Regions from separate parts of the Salipaludibacillus sp. HK11 genome, predicted to be linked through region 1. Evidence: predicted binding sites of a transcription regulator. Region 1 holds the regulator's gene; the other holds the start of a gene.
The links. Region 1 encodes LexA, which represses DNA repair genes until DNA is damaged. Its sites were predicted from a motif close to CGAACATATGTTCG; they were not measured.
Positions count from the first base shown of each region.

Region 2: recA (recombinase RecA) is a predicted target of LexA. The motif match lies at 2,866-2,879, and genes of this name have one in related genera.

Region 1 covers NZ_CP181045.1:1,452,405-1,460,267, forward strand. The annotation lists gene ACM26V_RS07185 (DUF896 domain-containing protein) at 253-498, opposite strand; gene ACM26V_RS07190 (recombinase family protein) at 721-1,389, opposite strand; gene ACM26V_RS07195 (LysM peptidoglycan-binding domain-containing protein) at 1,386-1,694, opposite strand; gene lexA (transcriptional repressor LexA) at 1,913-2,536, shown strand; gene ACM26V_RS07205 (DNA polymerase IV) at 2,648-3,880, shown strand; gene ACM26V_RS07210 (YolD-like family protein) at 3,877-4,206, shown strand; gene ACM26V_RS07215 (catalase) at 4,289-5,884, shown strand; gene ACM26V_RS07220 (IS1182 family transposase) at 5,887-7,485, opposite strand; gene ltrA (group II intron reverse transcriptase/maturase) at 7,566-7,863, opposite strand, start outside.
Region 2 covers NZ_CP181045.1:1,601,553-1,609,415, forward strand. The annotation lists gene rny (ribonuclease Y) at 1-1,221, opposite strand, end outside; gene recA (recombinase RecA) at 1,696-2,775, opposite strand; gene ACM26V_RS07930 (DEAD/DEAH box helicase) at 3,012-4,595, opposite strand; gene ACM26V_RS07935 (competence/damage-inducible protein A) at 4,598-5,872, opposite strand; gene pgsA (CDP-diacylglycerol--glycerol-3-phosphate 3-phosphatidyltransferase) at 5,889-6,467, opposite strand; gene ACM26V_RS07945 (RodZ domain-containing protein) at 6,702-7,586, opposite strand; gene ACM26V_RS07950 (DUF3388 domain-containing protein) at 7,603-7,863, opposite strand, start outside.

The sequences.
Region 1 (7,863 bases):
TTTTCTTTTTTTATGTATCAAATATAATTTAATCATATACTTTTTGGAGAGGTTAGACAACCGTTAATTAACGATAAAATCAGATAAGTTTATGAACAATTTAACTGCTTTCGACAAAAAATAAAGTGAATTTCATTTCAAACAAACAAAATCACTAAAGCGGATAAATCACTTTAGTTAGTTATTAAAGCTTATTTTGTTCTCCGAAGGCAGACTATTCTTTAATTACTAAGACGCTTGAGAACGCCTTTACTAATGGAGTGGTCCATTATTTTCATTCTTCTTTTGTTCTTCTTTTAACTTCTTTGGTGTCACATCTGTTCCTTGCTCATCGACAACTTTAACGGAAGATAATTGATTTTTGAATGACTTACGAACATTTTTCAAATATTCTTCTCGAAGTTTTTTTTGTTCCTGCTGTTCTTTCAATGAAAGACCATCAGATTTTGATTTTTTTGCTAGTTCATTAATACGTTGAAGCTTATCTTTATTAAGCACACGAATTCCTCCATTTACTGAAATGCTCGTTTCATCTTAATAAACTATCAAGACCATTTCAAGTAAAACCGTCTATCTATAACGGGTATCAGAGAGAAATTTAGAATTACTTGCAGCGTCACCTTCGTACGTTCTTCACAAATCACTTCACCGTGTTCCGATGGTACCTGATAAAATCAATATCATCCTCCACTCAAATATCCTTTGAGACGAAGGCAAATATTATTCTCTATTTTCCGAAATGTCCATTTCTTCTTTATACTTATGCTCTTGATATCTCCGATGAGCGGTAGCTTTCGATATTGAATAACCGAAACCTCTTAACATGGCCGCTATTTCATGAAACGTCAGCCCGTTACCTCTAAGTTTAACAATTTCATCAATTGGAACTTCTAATCGCTTTCTCCCCCCAGCATTGTCTGACTGTGCTAAATTTTTATGGGGATAGAACCCTGCCTCTACAGCCCTTTTCATGCCTCTTTTTATTTTCGCATTATGAAGTTTTCTTTGGTGTTCTTCGACGATCGCGACAATATCTAAGATCATTGTATCCGTTTCAGAAAGAATGAGTTCTCCATCATCTTTCAAAGAATAAATCGAAACATTCAGCTTATTTAACTGATGAATCAGAGCAATTTTGGCGTTACCTCTTCCTAGTCTTGTTTCATCTTGTACAAGTAGCATACTTGCCTCTTCTTCTTTTAAACGATCCAATACAGACAGCATTCCATCACGGTCTACTTCATAACCACTTGCCCGTTCTTCAATGACATCAATCACTTGGATATCCCATTTTTCAGCTGCAGAAGTAAGCTCCTCTTTCTGTCGAACAATCGATGACTCCTGTGATTCTTTTTCCGTACTTACTCTTACATAAATAATCCCCTTCAATCTTTTGCAACACCTTTCATCTCCACCGGAACCTTTAACGTCTGCCCTGGGTAAATTGCTTCATCATCTAATTTATTTTCATCTTTTATCCAAAGAATTGCTTCTTCAATCGTCAATCCCATCTCGTTCGTAGCACTGCTTGCAATCGTCCATAATGATTCACCCTGTGAGACCGTCCATTGGGACGACATATAATAATCTGACTCTTGTTCTCTGTCAGAGAAGTGAGTCCACGAAAATAATACAACTGATAATAGCAAAATAAGAATAGACCCGTCTAATTTTTTACGTAAAATACGATTCATTTCATCATCACCTCAAATAAGAATGTTTGTTCCCTTACCACTATACTTAGAACGAGTGTTCGTGTCAAGAGAAATGATAAGAACGTTCGTTTGCGCAACTCGTGTTCTCATGGTATAATGTTCCTGTACTCTATATATGATCTTAGTCATGCCTATGTTGGACAAGCGTTTAATAGAACAACGATAAAGTATAAAAATCTTTTAAAGAGGTGTTTCATATGTCAAAAATATCATCCCGTCAGCAATCAATCTTGGAATTTATTAAATCAGAAGTGAAAGCTAAGGGATATCCACCTTCTGTCCGAGAAATTGGTGTAGCCGTTGGACTTGCTTCAAGTTCAACTGTACATGGTCACCTTTCAAGGTTAGAAAAAAAAGGTTACATTCGCCGTGACCCTACAAAGCCGCGTGCTATCGAGGTTATTGGATTAGAAAACAAATCAGATACAATATCTGAAACGCCGTATTTACACATACCCGTCATCGGTAAAGTTACCGCGGGGCAACCAATTACAGCAATTGAAAATGTCGAAGAATACTTGCCTTTACCTGCAAGTTTTGTTCAAGACGAGCAATCTTTTATTCTTGAAATTTCAGGAGATTCTATGATTGAGGCTGGAATTTTTGATGGCGATTATGTCGTCGTTAAGCAGCAAAATTCTGCAAACAATGGGGATATTGTCGTTGCAATGACAGACGAAGATGAAGCTACAGTGAAGCGTTTCTTCAAAGAGGAAGATCACATTAGACTCCAACCTGAAAACTCTACACTAGACCCGATCATCTTGACGAACGTACATATTTTAGGAAGAGTGATCGGTGTTTTCCGTTCAATTCACTAGTTATTTAAAAGCGGGCTTATGCCCGTTTTTCTTTTTTGTTCTAAATAAGAACAAACGTTCTTGTGTTTCTTTTCTTTTTTCGGTATTCTAAAGAGAAGGAGGAATACACCAATGAAAAAAGTCATTTTCTTAGTTGATATGCAATCGTTTTTTGCATCCGTTGAAAAGGCAAAACACTACCAAGATTTGAATCGTCCTTTAGTTGTATCAGGTGACCCCACGCGGCGCTCCGGTGTTATCTTAGCTGCCTGTCCACTCGCAAAGACATATGGTATAAAAAATGGAGAACGACTATGGGAAGCGGAACAAAAGTGTCCGGACTTAGTTACCGTTCCACCTCATATGCAAGAATATATCGATAACTCTATCACAATTACTGATATTTTGGAGAGTTTCACTGATTTGGTCGAACCTTATAGCATCGACGAGCAGTTCATGGATATCACGCACTCCCAAAAACTCTTCGGCACTCCTTATGAGATTGCCGAACATGTTCAACATGAAATTTATTCCAAATTGAAAGTCGTTGCTCGAGTCGGAATTGGTGAAAACAAAGTGCTCGCTAAAATGGCATGCGATAACTTCTCCAAAAAAAATCAGAACGGTATTTTTTGGTTAAAAAAAGAAAACATCCAAGAAACGCTCTGGCCTCTGCCTATTGAAAAATTGTTTCGAGCTGGCGGAAAAATGTCGCAACATTTGCGAAGAAGAGCGATTCGAACAATTGGTGAATTGGCTCAAACCGATGTCAATAAAATCAAAAAGCTATGGGGCATTCATGGCCAAGTACTTTGGATGAATGCCCATGGTGTCGATTACTCTCCTATTTCTCTCTCATCGACAAATAGTCAAAAAGGAATTGGTAACGGCATGACACTGCCGCGCGATTACAGTGAAAAAAAAGAAATCAAAGTCGTATTATTAGAACTATGTGAAGAGGTTTGTCGAAGAACACGTATGGCTGGAGTGATGGCCGAAACAGTCTCGTTAAGTTTATCCGGGGCAAATTACGACCTCCCTACTGGATTTCATCGCCAACAAAAAATGCCAGAACCAACAAATATGACGATGGAAGTCTTCCGCCATGCTTGTGAATTACTTGAAACCTTTTGGGATCAACAACCTATTCGTCGTTTGCATGTCTCACTTACTAATTTAACGAGTGATCAATCAATCCAATTAAATTTGTTTCAACAAGATCGTTCTCAATCAATCAACTTAGGCTATACAACCGATGAAATTACGAACAAGTATGGGAAAACCGCGGTAATGCGCGCAACATCCTTATTACCTGCTAGTCAGGTATTAGAACGCTCTGCGAAAATTGGAGGCCATTACAAATGAGCGATTATTTAAAACGGGGAAATCTCATGTGGGAAGGAAGTAGGATGATGCTGCCCGAACACATCCAAGCGTTGCGTAACCGAAAAAAAAGCAAAAAACAAGATCCTCGACCTTCACTTGAGGAAGATGATTTGACAGAGTTTAGTTTGATTGCCACCGATTCGCTTAACCATATGCTACATGTGACCGTCGTCTACTGGAGAGACGGGTTTGATCAAGAGATAACCGGCGTGATTGACCACATGGATCACCACTTGAAACGATTAAAAATAAACGGTCAGTGGATTCATGTAAGAGAACTGAAAAAAATCGAAAAGTTATCATGATTGCAATAAAGTATAAATTCTGCTTTTTTCGAAAAACTACCACTATATGTAAAAATATAAAAACATAGTGGGAGGAAATTCAATGAATGAAGAAGCTGGACACTCAAAAAATGAAACCGAAGAAACGATGACAAATCGACAGGGCCACCCTGTCACGGACAACCAGAATTTACGATCGATCGGTAATCGGGGTCCAACAACCTTGGAAAATTACGATTTGCTTGAAAAAATTAGTCACTTTGACCGTGAACGAATTCCAGAAAGAGTCGTCCATGCTAGAGGAGCCGGTGCCCACGGATACTTCGAGGCTTACGGAACAGTTGGGGACGAACCTATTTCCAAGTATACAAGAGCCAATCTTTTTCAAGAAAAAGGAAAGCGAACACCTGTTTTTGTTCGCTTTTCAACTGTTACACATGGCACTGCTTCACCCGAAACATTGAGAGATCCTAGAGGATTTGCAGTGAAATTCTATACAGATGAGGGTAACTGGGACTTAGTCGGAAACAATTTAAAAATCTTTTTTATCAGAGATGCACTCAAATTTCCGGATCTTATTCACGCCTTCAAGCCTGATCCAGTCACAAATGTTCAGGATGGAGAGCGAATTTTTGATTTTATTTCGCAGTCTCCTGAAGCGACACATATGATTACGTTTCTTTTCTCACCATGGGGGATTCCAGCTAACTACCGCTCCATGCAAGGGTCAGGGGTTAACACGTATAAATGGGTCAACAAAGAAGGTAAAGGAGTATTAATTAAATATCATTGGGAACCAAAACATCCAATAAAAAATTTAACTCAAGAAGAAGCAGAAGCGATTCAAGCGAAAAACTTCAATCATGCTACACAAGATTTATATGAAGCGATTGAACGTGAGGATTACCCAGAATGGGAGCTCTCTGTGCAAATACTAAGTGATGATGATCATCCTGAGCTCGATTTTGACCCGCTTGATCCGACAAAAATCTGGTATAAAGAGGATGTTCCATGGCAACCTGTCGGAAAAATGGTATTAAATAAAAACCCTGAAGATTATTTCGCTGAAGTAGAACAAGTCTCATTTGGTACTGGTGTGCTTGTAGATGGCTTGGATTTTTCCGATGACAAATTACTTCAAGGTCGCACCTTTTCGTATTCAGATACGCAGAGATATCGTGTTGGCTCAAACTACTTACAATTACCGATCAATTCACCTAAAAAACATGTCGCGACAAATCAACGCGGTGGACAAATGGAATACAAAGTAGACAAAGGTATGAAACAAAATCCACACGTCAACTACGAACCTTCCATCATTGGTGGATTAAAAGAAGCCGAACAAGACGGAAAAGACCATACACCTTATGTCGAAGGAGAAATGAAAAGAGCATCGATCGATAGAGAAAATAACTTTGGTCAGGCTGGTGAAACGTACAGACGTTTTAGCGACTTTGAGAAAGAAGAACTCATCTCCAACTTAGTTTCTGCATTAAAGCCTTGTAGAGAAGAAATCCAAACACAAATGATCAACAACTTTAAACAAGCCGACGCTGATTATGGACAAAGAGTCGAAGATAAGTTAAAAATGACCCGTGATGAGGAAGACTCAAGTCACCGCAATCCAATCGGATCCACAGAATCCGAGTCAGCGATAAAACAATCTGAAGAAGAAGGTCACCCGTCGGATCCATATTAAGTTTAATTCCAATAATCGCACTTGCTGTAGTTCTCTAAATAAAATCGAGTAGGAGGAGGTATTAACCCCCGACCTCTCACACCACCGTACGTCAGTCTGTCTAACAATTGGTTATTTAAGCAATCTTTAAAGCGGGATTTATACAATTTTACTCGAATAAACCTTGTGCATAGAAATTTTCTGCGAGCTCGGTCTCTAAAGTGACGTATGAGCTTCTTCACTCCCTTTATTTTAATTATTCTCTTAAAATTATAGGCAAGACAAATTAAATTGGTCTCAGTGCTTACTGATTCCAACCCTCGTGTTAAAAAGTATGTATAGCCCCAGTGACGTTTCATCGTCCCAAAAGGATGCTCAACTATCGCACCTCTTTGCTTATAAATATCACTTTGACTACGCGTATTTTCCGTAATCTGTTCGATTACTTCCTCGTCTTTTAATCTAGTTATTGATCTTCCTCCTTTGGCAGAGGTGCAGGATTCTTTTTGTCCGCATGTATCGAAGTTTGTGCAAGTGTAACGCCTATACTCTTTCCCTTTCTGCTTGCCATTCCATTTAAAAGGTAACTCATAACCCAACGGACAAATATATCTATCGTTTATAGTATCATATGAAAAATTCGTTCTATCAAACCCGCTGGCTAGTTTGTTTTGTTTTCCCTTTTGCGACTTAATTAAGAGTTCGGTGCTCTCATCGACAACATCAATAATCTCAAGGTAGTTATAATAGCCTGTATCGGCCAGAACCGTAGTTTTTTGATCGTGAAAGATTTTCTTTGTTTCCTTCACCATATTGGACAATTGCCCTTGATCGTTGACATCATTGACAGTATCGCAGTCCACAATTAATTTATACTTGCTGTCCACGGTAGTTTGAACATTGAAACAAACTTCATGCTTCCCGTTATTTTTCATGGATTTGGCGTCTGGATCAGTAACACAAAGTTGTTTTTCACCTGTTTCCTTGAGTTCTTGTTTAAATACCTGCAGCTCGTGAATTCTTTCTTGATAGGACTCTAACCTTTCGGTGATTTCTTGCTTTTTTTGAAGATTGTCCTCTGTTAAAAAATCATGCAAATATGAATCGATTTTTTCATCGATATGCTCTAGCTTTTTACTGATAATATTCGCATTAAAGTGTTGTTTTTTAGAGCTGTTCGCCTTTAATTTTGTTCCGTCAATTGCGACCAGTTGACCATCGATTAACCCAAAACCTTTTAACATCAAGGTGAACTCTTTAAACAGATTTTTTATTGCAGTTTTGCTGTTCTTCATGAAAGCAGATAAAGTACCGTGGTCCGGCTGGAGCTTATTGATTAGCCACATTAGTTCAATGTTTCTTTTCGTTTCGGTTTCCATCTTGCGAGAGGAACGAATGCCATTCATATAACAGTAAAGATAGAGCTTGAGTAAGTCTTCTCGACGATAAGGCTTTTGCCCAGCTTTGATGCCCGAATATACTTGAAATCCCAATTCTTCTAAGTTCAAACTATCGATGTAAGCATCGATAACTCGGACAGGGTTTTCTTCATTTACAAAGTCGTCCAACGTATTTGGCAGTAAATAAATTTGATGTCTATCTTCACCTACGATATAAGGCATACTCACTCATCTCCTTTGATATAGAGGTTCGACAAAAGGCATCTATTTTCATGCAAAAAAACAAAATTTATTAATAATTGTTAGACAGACTGACGTACGGATCCGTATACGGCGCTTGAGTGTGTTTTCTCGAAGGTATGGTTTAAGTTCTTTAAACCAATTCCTTCGAGAATTTTGTTTGTAATGGTTCGGTGTAGAATAAAGCTACACGAGATATTCCAGTAACCCTTTCGTGTGTTTGCCCATTCCCAAGCCTTTTGTTTTGGTACTTTGAGTTTCATAAGACTTTTATATTTCGTCTTCACTTTTTTCCAGCGTTTCCATATGATTTGTCTAATCCGTCGTCTGATCCATTGATCAATACTCTTGATATAGCCT
Region 2 (7,863 bases), 150 kb from region 1:
GTGGTGAGAAGCAATACTGTTTATTACAACTGGATGTTCTTTGTATTTCGTTCCTAATTCAACACCAATTTCAACATGACTTCCCTCAACCTCGTGATCAATCGCTTTTCCAAGGTCATGTAAAAGACCAGCGCGACGAGCTAATTGAACATCTTCACCCAATTCAGCTGCCATAATACCACTTAAGTGAGCAACTTCCACTGAGTGTTTTAAGACATTTTGGCCATAACTTGTACGAAATTTTAGACGACCTAAGATTTTAATTAAGTCTGGGTGCAAGTTATGAATACCCATTTCAAAGGTAGTTTGTTCTCCATACTCACGAATTAACTCATCAACTTCTCTTCTTGCTTTGTCAACGGTTTCTTCAATTCGAGCTGGGTGAATACGACCATCTTGGACTAGCTTTTCTAATGTTGTTTTGGCAATTTCTCTACGTATAGGGTCAAAACCAGACAATATCACCGCTTCTGGTGTGTCGTCAATGATTAGATCAATTCCCGTCAACGTCTCTAAAGCACGAATATTTCGACCTTCTCTTCCAATGATTCGGCCTTTCATCTCATCATTTGGCAAATTAACAACAGAAACTGTTGTTTCTGCTACATGGTCTGCTGCACATCTCTGAATAGATAAAGAAAGAATCTCTTTCGCTTTTTTATCCGCTTCTTCTTTAGCTCTCGTAACGGATTCCTTTACGAAAATGGCTTTCTCATGTGTTAATTCATTTTCTACAGTCTTCATAATAATTTCTTTTGCTTCATCTCTTGAGAAAGCAGAAATTCTTTCTAATTCTTGTTGTTGTTGTTTCACTATCTCCTCGACTTTGCTATTCATCTCGTCGATTTCATGCTGACGTTTTGACAAGCGCTCTTCTCGTTTTTCAAGAGTCTCTTCCTTTTTGTCCAACGTTTCACTTTTTCGATCCAAAACTTCTTCTTTTTGCACCAACCGATTCTCTTGCTTATGAACATCGTTTCTGCGATCACGGACTTCTTTTTCAGCTTCCATACGAAGCTTATGAGCTTCATCTTTAGCTTCTAAGATTGCTTCCTTTTTACTGGAGTCCGCTTCTCGCGTAGCATCTTCAATCGTTTTTCGAGCCAGAGCTTCTGCACTCGAGATTTTAGCTTCTGCGATAGATTTGCGAACGAAGTATCCAATCAAGATAGAAATTGCTGCAGTGAATAGCAAAATGAGGATTTGTATGATCAGATCCAAGACTGATTCACCTCCTCATGCTATTTCTTAGCTAAAAAATCATTCATTTCTTTTTCAAGTTAATCATTTTCATAAATAAAGCATCTAAATACATCCTGTACAACTTTAAATAAACAGTCGTTTAATGCAGTATTCTCACTAATTGTATGTCTCATTATCGATAATGTCAAGCACTGGTAGCGGCTCCAAACTGAATCAAACTAGAATTCCTGATTGTTAATAACTAATATCTCTATAAAACTAACCAAAAGAGTTATTATCACTTAAGAAAGTGTCATACTCTTTTGAATGTAAATTAAAAAGAACAACTCTTCTTTACAGATTAAATTCTATCTTTCACCCATATTAATACTTGTTAAAAAGTAGCGTTTAAATAACATTTACTCCTAACTAAAACAACCTTAGGCTACTATAATTAGCTTAAGGTTGTTTTAGTTTAATAAACATATGCTAGTAAAAATGATAGGTGAGTTTTTATTTTTGTTCTAATTTTGCTGTCACTTGATCTTTAGATGATTCTTTAGACGAATCCTTACCTACGTCTTTAGAAACTGCCTCTTCTTTCGGCTCTACCAATCCATGATATTCACGAATCTTCATGTCAATCTCACCAGCAATTTTTGAGTTTTCTTTCAAAAATTGTTTTGCGTTTTCACGACCTTGTCCCATTCTTTCTTCATTATAGGAGTACCACGCACCGCTTTTAACAACAATATCTAATTCCGAACCAATATCAAGTATTGAACCTTCTCTAGAAATCCCAAGACCATACATAATGTCTACTTCAGCAGTTCTAAACGGAGGTGCTACTTTGTTTTTTACTACTTTTAACTTTGTTTTATTTCCCATAATATCGTTTCCTTGTTTCAGTTGTTCCGCTCTTCGCACTTCTAAACGAACAGAAGCGTAGAACTTAAGGGCGCGCCCACCAGGAGTTGTTTCTGGGTTTCCAAACATAATGCCAACTTTTTCACGGATTTGGTTAATAAACATAACGATCGTTTTCGATTTGCTAACTGCTCCAGAAAGCTTACGTAAAGCTTGAGACATAAGTCGAGCTTGAAGCCCTACATGACTGTCACCCATTTCACCTTCGATTTCTGCTTTTGGAACAAGTGCTGCAACAGAGTCGACGATGACAATGTCAATAGCTCCACTTCGTACAAGCGCTTCTGCGATTTCCAAACCTTGCTCACCTGTATCAGGCTGTGATAATAGTAATTCATCAATATTAACACCTAAATTTTGAGCATAAACAGGATCGAGCGCGTGCTCTGCATCAATAAATGCCGCTTGTCCACCATTTCGTTGAACTTCAGCAATCGCATGAAGAGCAACCGTTGTTTTACCTGATGATTCTGGTCCATAAACCTCAATTACTCGTCCACGAGGATAACCACCAACGCCTAACGCAATATCCAATGCTAATGTTCCACTAGATATAGTGGATACTCTTTGTCCTGCTTGTTCTCCTAATTTCATGATAGAACCTTTTCCATATTGCTTTTCAATTTGCTTTAACGCCATGTCTAATGCTTGTTTTCGATCTGACATTGTTACATTCGCTCCTTTATATATCAATTCATTATTTCTAATGCAAACTCATTTCTTACTATAAATATAAAATCTATTGCTCCTTATTTACAAACATCCGTTCGCTTATAATTATAGACGGAAAAATCCACCTTGTCAAAGGTTAAGGCGGATTTATTTAAAAATTATATTTTACTTGTCGTATACAAAATCAGACGGTATCTCATCAACAGTGAACGTTTATTATTAATTAAAAATTATTTTCTTTTAGGACGAGGTTTTGCTGGCTCAAGGTTAATTCTCGCTCCGCTAACACGGGAATATTTCAATCCTTCATAAACAAAAGGGGCAACCTCTTCAGGAACTTCCAAGAAGGTGAAGTTTTCGAATATATCAACTCTTCCAACTGATTGTGCACTTATTCCAACTAAGCGCGAGACCTCATCGACTAATTTTTTCGGTGTTAAGTCTACATTACGTCCTACATTAATAAAGAATCTGGTCATCCCTTTTTGTGCACCCGTTTCACCAAAATCATAGCTATCATCATTCATATCATCTCTGCTATAAAAAGCTAGTTTCATAAGTGATGTGACGACCTTCTCCGGTGGATACTGTTCTAGCAGGTCTGAAACTAAGGTGTCATATAGAGTCATTCCTTGATCATCGTTTTCAATAAGGTCAATAATTTGCCCTTTCCACACGTGTTGCTGTTTCTCAACCACTTCTTCTACTGAAGGGATATTTCGAGAAGGGACTTTCATTTTTATTTGCGCTTCAATGGAACGTAAATGTTTCATTTCACGCGGTGTAACAAGCGTAAGAGCAATACCGTCTTTACCAGCACGTCCCGTTCTTCCAATACGGTGAACATAACTTTCAGGATCTTGTGGAATGTCATAATTAATCACGTGACTAACATTTTGCACATCAATTCCTCTCGCTGCTACATCTGTCGCAATTAAAAATTCTACAGACGATTCACGAAATTTCTTCATGACTAGGTCTCTTTGCGGTTGTGATAAATCTCCATGGAGGCCATCTGCCATATACCCTCTCGCTTGAAGAGCTTCAGCTAATTCTGCGACACCTTTTTTCGTTCGACAAAAAACAATCCCTAAGTGAATCGTTTCACTATCAATAACACGACATAAGGAATCAAGCTTATTTTTTTCGAGAACTTTATAATATACTTGATTAATTGACGGAGCCGTAACGTCACCCTTATCAATTGTCACATGTTTTGGATTAGTCATATATTTACTTGAAAGTTTACGAATCGGAGGAGGCATCGTTGCTGAAAAAAGCATTGTTTGTCGATTACTATTAACTTGTTTGAGGATCTTCTCAATATCTTCCACGAATCCCATATCAAGCATTTCATCCGCTTCATCCAAAATTAAGGTGTGGATATTTTGTAATTTCAATGTTCCACGATTTAAGTGATCCAAAACTCTTCCGGGAGTCCCTACAACAATTTCTACCCCTCGATTTAATGATTTAATTTGCTGTCCAATCGATTGTCCACCATAAACAGGAAGTGTTTGCACCTTTTGAAATTTTGATAGCTTTTGAAGTTCTCCAGCAACCTGAATGGCTAATTCTCTTGTCGGAGTTAAAATCAACGACTGTATATGCTTTTCTTTCGTAATATGCTCCAACAAAGGGATTCCAAATGCAGCTGTTTTCCCTGTACCTGTCTGAGCTTGTCCAATTACATCACGTTTGTTCAAAATTTCAGGAATAATTTTTTCTTGGATTGGTGATGGTGCTTCGAAGCCCATTTCTTTAATTGCTTTTTTTATTTCATCTGATACGTCAAATTGTTCAAATTTCATCATTTCTATTCATCCACCTTTATCTTTTCCTTTTCCTTTTCCTTACTCAAACATTGAATTAAATAATACATGCCATACTTTACAGATCGTTCTCTAATATTTTCTCTACTTCCTGCTAAACGAAGCAAATATGTTTCCTCGTGGTGCTTTGTTGCAATACCAATATATACGATGCCAGGTTCGTGCCCTTCTGAAGAATTTGGTCCTGCGACGCCGGTAAAACTAATTCCAATATCACTATGATATTTCTGTTTAATATTTATCGCCATTTCTTTAGCGCACGATGAACTAATCGCGCCTTCAGTTTGCAACAATTTCTGTGAGATAGCCAATTCAGTATGCTTCACTGAATTACTATAACATATTATCCCCCCTGTAAAAACAGATGAAGATCCTGGCTCACTTGTCATCATTGTCGAAAATAAGCCTCCCGTTAAACTCTCAGCTGCTGCAATCGATTGACCAGTTGCTTTCAATTCTCGAAATAAAATATTTGCTAATTGACTTTCATCTTCACCGTAATAATAATAACCAAGGCGTTCTAGAATTTTCGATTTCAATTGTTGTAATTGGAAATCGTTCTCTTGTTTATCCGACCCCTTGACAGTTAATCGGAGCGTCACCTCACCTCCAGAAGCAAGAGGTGCAATTGTCGGATTAGTTTGTTGTTCTATTAAATCATCGACTTTTTCTACCAATTGTGATTCACCGATATCAAAAAAACGCAAAACCATTGATTGAATTTCTTCGTTTAGAACTAGCTTTTTTTTCAAAAAAGGCATTAAGTAATTGTTAACCATCGGGATAAGTTCACTAGGGGGACCTGGTAACATAACGATATATTTGTTGTTATGCTCGACAACCATTCCACATGCTAACCCTTGGTCATTCGCTAGTATTTTTGCGTCTTTCAGTACCATCGCTTGTTTTCGATTGTTCGCAGTCATTTCTCGACGTCTTTGGGCGAAATGTGATTCAATTCGCTCCTCTGTTTCTCTATCATAGACAAGCTCTTTCCCTGTTACCTTAGCAACTGTTTCTTTCGTTAAATCATCTTTCGTTGGTCCTAATCCCCCGGTAAAAATCAATAAATCTGATCGATTTAATCCTGATTCAACGACTTCAGATAATCGATTTGGGTTATCCCCCACTACAACATGATGATATACATCAATTCCAATAGACGATAGTTGACCAGATATGTATGTAGCATTTGAATTTTGGATTTGTCCGAGAAGTAATTCCGAACCTACTGCAATAATTTCAGCATTCACTCTCATTTCCCCTTTCTAGATATTACAATGATTTATTAAGAACGTGCTTATTTTTCACAAAATAATCCACACCTGAAAAAACAGTTAAAATCACTGCAACATAGACCAAAATGGTGTCAAAGGGTATCGAAACCAATTCAAATACGATGTTATATAACATAACTGCTGCTGCTGCAAATATTTGGCTAATTGTTTTCCACTTTCCCCAAATACTTGCAGCAATGACCTCTCCTTCACCTGACGCAACAAGTCTGAGTCCTGTAACTGCAAATTCGCGACTTAATATGATAATTGCCGCCCATGCAGGAAACATATCTAAGCCAACCAGTCCAACAAAAGCAGCGCTTATTAACAATTTATCTGCTAACGGATCCAAAAATTTTCCCATGTTCGTGACAAGCTTATACTTTCTAGCATAGTAACCATCCAACCAATCTGTTGAAGCGGCTACGATAAAAATTATCGCTGCAATAAAATGATGAACGGGAATCTCTGCCCCGAGCAATGTCAGCTCTCCCCATTGAAACGGAACAAGCAGAAAAATCATAAATACAGGGATTAATAAAATTCGTGAAACGGTAATCTGATTAGGAATATTCACTTTGCCCCTCCTGACGTAATCATATTTCGATTTATATTATGTATGAGACCTATTCAATTTTATCAAAAAGGTTAGCATATTGCGAATACTAGAGTGAAATATTATCTTCTTCTACTCATAATGTGTCAATTTTCTTCATTTATACTTTATTCAATTGGGATTTTCGCTAACCTAAAAGAATCTTTTATCACAAAAAACAGCCCCTAAAAAGGGCTGTCTCTTCAGCAAATATATCTACTCGCTATATTGAATAATAATATTTTGCGTCGTCAGTTCAAGAGGATATTCTACTAACTCATCATTAATAAAAATATCAGTAGTTGGTGTACTACCAACTCGTATCCTGATCTGTTCTTCATCAGAAAAGTCAAAAGTAGCTTCATCTTCTGAAGCGTGCATTTGTCCATACACATCATCACCAGAACTATTGAAAATACTAATCCAGCTTTGACCTGAAAACTCCATCGTCACATCAAAGGTATCCGTCTCACTAAGACTAAATACCGATGTATCTCCATCACTCTCTTCAAGAGTAAAGACCGGTTCAGATTCTGATTCGTCTTCTTCATTTTCATTGTTTTCATCATTAGCTTCTTCATTGTTATTTTCTTCGTTGTTATTATCTTGATTGTTCGCATTCGTTTCGTTATTTTCATTACCTTCAACATTTGATATGTCAACATTCGGTCCATTAAATTGGTCTTGCCTAGTAATACCAGGAGTACCTTCGTCGTTATCAAGTCTAGAAAACCAAATAAGCGCTACAATCACTGTGATAAATAAAACAGCAATTACCGTTGGGACTAACGCAGCAATTTTCGACTTCTTTTTTGTATTCGGTGATCGATTAATACGCGGAGGCAAATCAGATGGCTCTCTTTTTGGTTGTGGTAACTCATCTTTATGTTCTTCAAATACCATATCCGATTCTAATCCAACAGCTTCACAATAGCTCTTAACAAAAGCACGGGCATAAAAGTCACCCGGCATTTTAGAAAAATCGCCGTTTTCAATAGCAATTAAATAACGTTTCTGTATTTTAGTAAGGCTTTGTAATTCTTCATGCGAATAGCCCTTTTCTTCCCTTGCTGATTTTAATCTCAATCCTAATTCTGACAATCTAAACACCTACCAACTAACTGATATCAAATGATGAGAATCCAGACTCCACAGCCTCATATGTAATTTCTTCACTCTCATCTATCCGAAGCTCAATAATATAATCAAAATCATTTAAAGTATATTCGGTTTCCCTAACAAAAATATCAGGGTGCTCGACTACTTTTGTTGCAGGAAGGCGCATTATTTCCGATACGAGCATTTGGTGTCTTTCAGAGGCTCTCATAGTAGAAACAATTCCATCAATAATATAAATGTGGTTCTCCGACATTTCATC